Regions from separate parts of the Halomonas sp. 707B3 genome, predicted to be linked through region 1. Evidence: predicted binding sites of a transcription regulator. Region 1 holds the regulator's gene; the other holds the start of a gene.
What was found. Region 1 encodes PhoB, which activates phosphate uptake and scavenging genes when phosphate is short. Its sites were predicted from a motif close to TGTCATANNNNTGTCANA; they were not measured.

Region 2: BIS10_RS13095 (CYTH domain-containing protein) is a predicted target of PhoB. The motif match lies at 1,480-1,497, and genes of this name have one in related genera.

What each region holds. Positions count from the first base shown of each region.
Region 1 covers NZ_JAMZBE010000026.1:9,500-11,703, forward strand. The annotation lists gene phoR (phosphate regulon sensor histidine kinase PhoR) at 1-1,054, opposite strand, end outside; gene phoB (phosphate regulon transcriptional regulator PhoB) at 1,057-1,746, opposite strand; gene ubiA (4-hydroxybenzoate octaprenyltransferase) at 1,856-2,204, opposite strand, start outside.
Region 2 covers NZ_JAMZBE010000101.1:5,114-7,317, forward strand. The annotation lists gene BIS10_RS13090 (ion transporter) at 1-506, opposite strand, end outside; gene BIS10_RS13095 (CYTH domain-containing protein) at 549-1,448, opposite strand; gene BIS10_RS13100 (TIGR00153 family protein) at 1,585-2,204, shown strand, end outside.

The DNA.
Region 1 (2,204 bases):
AGGCGCGGCCATTGGGCATTGCAACCCAGCGGAGCGTGATCTGACTGCCAGCAGGCGTATAGCGCACTGCGTTAAACGCTAGGTTTGAGATGGCGCTGCGTAGTTCTTGCTCGCTGCCCACCAGGCGCGCCTCGCACTCCAACGCCACCTGAACGCTATGCTGCTGGTTCGAGAGCGCCAGCGCATCCCGGCGAATGCTCTCAAGCATCGACCCAACCTCAAGCGGCTGATGATCTTCGCCGCCTCGGTCAATCTCCAGACGTGACAAAAGCAGTAGATCATTCACCAGGTTCTGCATACGCTTGGTCTGCTCTTCCATCTGACCAATGCCTTTACTCAGGCGCGGTGGCAGCATCTCTTTAAGATCGCCGTAGGTTTCCAGATAGCCGGAAAGAACGGTGAGTGGGGTGCGCAGCTCATGGGAAACGTTAGCGACGAAGTCGCGGCGCATCTGCTCTAGGCGATGCAAGCGGGTAATATCCCGCGCCATAACCAAGCGCTCGTCGTCGCCATACAGAGTGATTTGGTACTGCAGAATGCGACGCTCATCAATGGGCGAGGTGAGCGTGAGCGGCTCGCTGTACTCACGGGCATTAAAGTAGCTGATGAAACGCGGGTCGCGCAGCAGATTAGTAATGTGCTGACCGCGGTCATGGGCGGTTTGCAGGCCTAGCATGTCGGTGGCGGCACTGTTCCACCACTCTAAATCACCGTGGCGATCCAGCATCACGACGCTATCACGCATCGCTTCCGAGGATTCTTGAATACGCGCGAGGGTTGCTCGCAGCCGGCTTTGGGTAATGCGCTGGCTTTTTTGGTAACGGTAAAGGCGATCGAATAGCTCGCCCCACATGCCAGTTGCCGCAGGAGGCTCATCGTGCGGGTTGAGCGTTAGCCACTTGAACAGCGCCCTAAGCTGGCGGAGTTGATACACCAAACAGAGCGTTAGACCCGCGGCTAACCCGAAACCGGGGTAACCTAGCAGCCATCCCAGGCACATCCCTAGGAAAGCCAGCCAGATAATTCGCCACAGTTCACGGCTCCACAGACGCACGATTACACCCGAGCAGAGAAACGATACCCAGTGCCACGCACTGTTTGAATCAGATTCTGATGCGCTTCACCTAGCGCTTTGCGCAACCGGCGAATATGCACATCCACCGTGCGCTCTTCTACATACACATTGCCGCCCCACACCTGATCAAGCAGCTGGCTACGGGTATAGGCGCGCTCTTGGTGAGTCATAAAGAATTGCAGTAAGCGGTACTCGGTAGGGCCCATCTCCAGCGCTTTGCCATGGGCGCTGACGCGATGGCTCACTGGGTCCAGCAGCAATCCATTGATTTCGATGGGGTCTTCCACACCGCGCGGGGTCGCCCGGCGCAGCACGGCTTTAAGACGAGCCACCAACTCGCGGGGGGAAAACGGCTTGGTGATGTAGTCATCCGCACCCGCCTCCAAGCCCTGAATTTTATTATCCTCTTCGCCTTTGGCGGTCAGCATAATAATGGGCAGCTCAGCGGTGGCCTCTTCGCGCTTGAGACGACGGGCCAGCTCGATGCCGCTGGTGCCCGGCATCATCCAGTCCAGCAGCAGCAGGTCGGGCTGGTGGTCAACGACCATCGCATGGGCATCCTGGGCGTTGTCCGCTTCAAGCACGCGATAGTCAGCCATTTCCAGCGCCACAGCGATCATCTCGCGAATGGGCGCCTCGTCATCGACAATCAGTACGGTCTTGGCGGTCATCCAGGGCCTCACGGTGTTCTATGAAAACTCGTTTATACAAAACAGTTCAATGACATGTCTGTGACGATGACACCATGACTTAATGACAATTCTATGACACCCAGCATAATTAGCCAGCTGCAGGCCACCAGCTCAGAACAATTCCGGCAAACACCAAGAGCCCTGACCAGTGGTTATTCAGAAACGCCTGGAAGCAGCGGTCGCGGTCACAGTGAAAAATTAATCGCTGCTGATGAGCAAACGTCGCTGCCATGCCTGCCAAACCCAGCCAGAAGAACCCGCCTAACCCAACCCGTACACCTACCCAAGCAAGCAGCGCCAGCGTCGCCAACTGCAGCAGGCCAATGATGAAACGGTCGGCACTGCCAAACAGCACCGCGGTGGATTTAATGCCGATTTTCAGATCATCGTCACGATCCACCATGGCGTATTGGGTATCGTAAGCCACCGTCCACAGT
Region 2 (2,204 bases), on a different contig from region 1:
AGCGTGACTACCATGAGAATGCTACTGAAAAATAGCAAAATCTGGCGCAGGCTACGTTTAAGCGCATCCAGCAGCAGCCTGCCTTCCCCCACAAACTCCATCAGTCGCAAAATGCGGAAGATGCGTAACACCCGCAAAATCCGCACCATCACCAGCGCATGCGCGCCAGGCACCAGCAGCACTAGCCAAGTGGGGATAATTGCAATCACATCCACCACGCCGTAAAAGCTTTTTAAATACACCGTGGGGCGTTCAAGGCAGTAAAGCCGTACCAGCAGTTCCAGGCTAAACAGCAGTGTAAAGGCCCATTCGATGTAGAAGAAAATATGCCCATAACGCTCGGCATAAATCTCAACGCTACCGAGCAAAATCACCGCAACGCTGAGCAGAATGGCGACGATTAGCGCAATATCAAACGCCTTTGCCCCCGACGTATCGGATTCAAAAATAATATGGAACAGCCGGGCGCGGAATCCTTCGGCGCCGGGAGTAAGGGGAAAGCTCATCGCGTCATCCTGAGGTGGGCTTAATGAGTGGTTGAAACGTGTTTAGCGTAGCGCGGTTTCATAAGCGAAGCGACGTGCCAAATTTAACGCAGCCGCGCCGTAGGCGTTGGTGGGCATGCCCGCGCTATCTAATGCCTTAGGCAGCATCTCAGCATCTGCCCGTGCGGCGCTATCCAGCTGCGGGTGCTGGGCAAGCGTTGCCAATGCCTGCTGCGCGGCGATTAAGTGCGTCGCGTCACCGCTATCGTGATAGGCGTCGAGTGCGACTGTCGCGCGGTGTAGCCACTCGGCCGGGTGCTGGGCATCAGGCAGCGGCCACTGCTGGCGGCCCAGCGCATTGCCCCGCGATGCCTTACTGCTGTCGGAGGGGCGCAGTGGTACTTGGCTGGCCAGCTCGGCCGCCAGCGACCATAGCGCCTCAGGGTCGCCTGCTTTTAACTCTAGCTCCACTTCGCAAATCGGCGCGCGAGCCTTGCCACAAACGATCTCGCCCTCATCCAGCACCAGCTCAATCTTGCTGCCTTGCCAGGCAAGCTGCCAACTGCGGCGGGGGAAGTCTGTGCTTAGCGTCGGGCGCAGTGCCGCAATTTTGTCTGCTAACGCGTTTTGAAAGGGCGGCAGGGCGGCCAGGGCGGATTGATCTAAGCTGGGGTCAGGAACTTGCCACTCCCACTCCTGTCGGCTGGAGAGCCCGCCACCCCCTTGGCCTGCGGTTTTTACCGTCTGCAATACTTGGCTATCCAGCTGGCGCAGGCGCACCGCTATTCGTGCGGCGGCTAAATCTCCCGCCGGGGTATCGAAGTAGGTGTTGGCCAGCTGCTGCTGAACGGGGGGAGTGCTGGCGAGCACCGGATGGTGTAACAGCGCGTCGATCTGGGTGGGCGGCAGCGCCAGTTTTAGCTCTACCTCGGTCGGTGCTGGCATACTGGTTGAGTTTTTCATGACAATCGCCACCTCACTATTGTGACATTTTGGTTAATTTTTGATGACATTATGAACTTTTCATGACGGCGGCGGACGCACTCTTTATACTGGCGCCCGCCATTTCCAGGCTCCCCGAAAACAGGCTAAAGGCTATATGGTAACCTCCAACCCTTTTTCCGCGATGTTTGGCCGCTCGCCATTCCAGCCGCTGCTGGCCCACATCGTCAAGGCCAATGAATGTGCCGACCAACTGTTGCCGTTCTTCGAGGCAACACTTGTCGGTGATTGGGACACGGCGGCTGAGCTGCGCGAGAACGTCACGCGCTTAGAGCACGACGCCGACACCCTGAAAACAGAACTGCGGCTGAACCTGCCTAACACCATGTTCCTGCCGGTATCGCGTTCTGACCTGCTCGATTTGATCAGTGTTCAGGACAAGATTGCCAACAAAGTGCGCGACATTACCGGCATTATGCTGGGCCGTAAAATGCGCGTACCCAATGAGCTGGCCGAACCGATGCGCGACTACATGCGCACCAGTGTGGCCTGTGTGGCCCAAGCCCGCCAAGCGCTTGAAGAATTGAAAGACCTGCTGGAATCCGGTTTTGGTCGCAACGTTTCCGATGTCATGCAAAACATGATCCGCGAACTACACACCCTTGAGCACCAGGCCGACAGCCAGCAGGTGGCGATTCGTCGTCAGCTGTTTGAGCTTGAGAGCCAGCTGCCGCCGGTGGATGTGATCTTCCTCTACAAGATCATCGAGTGGGTTGG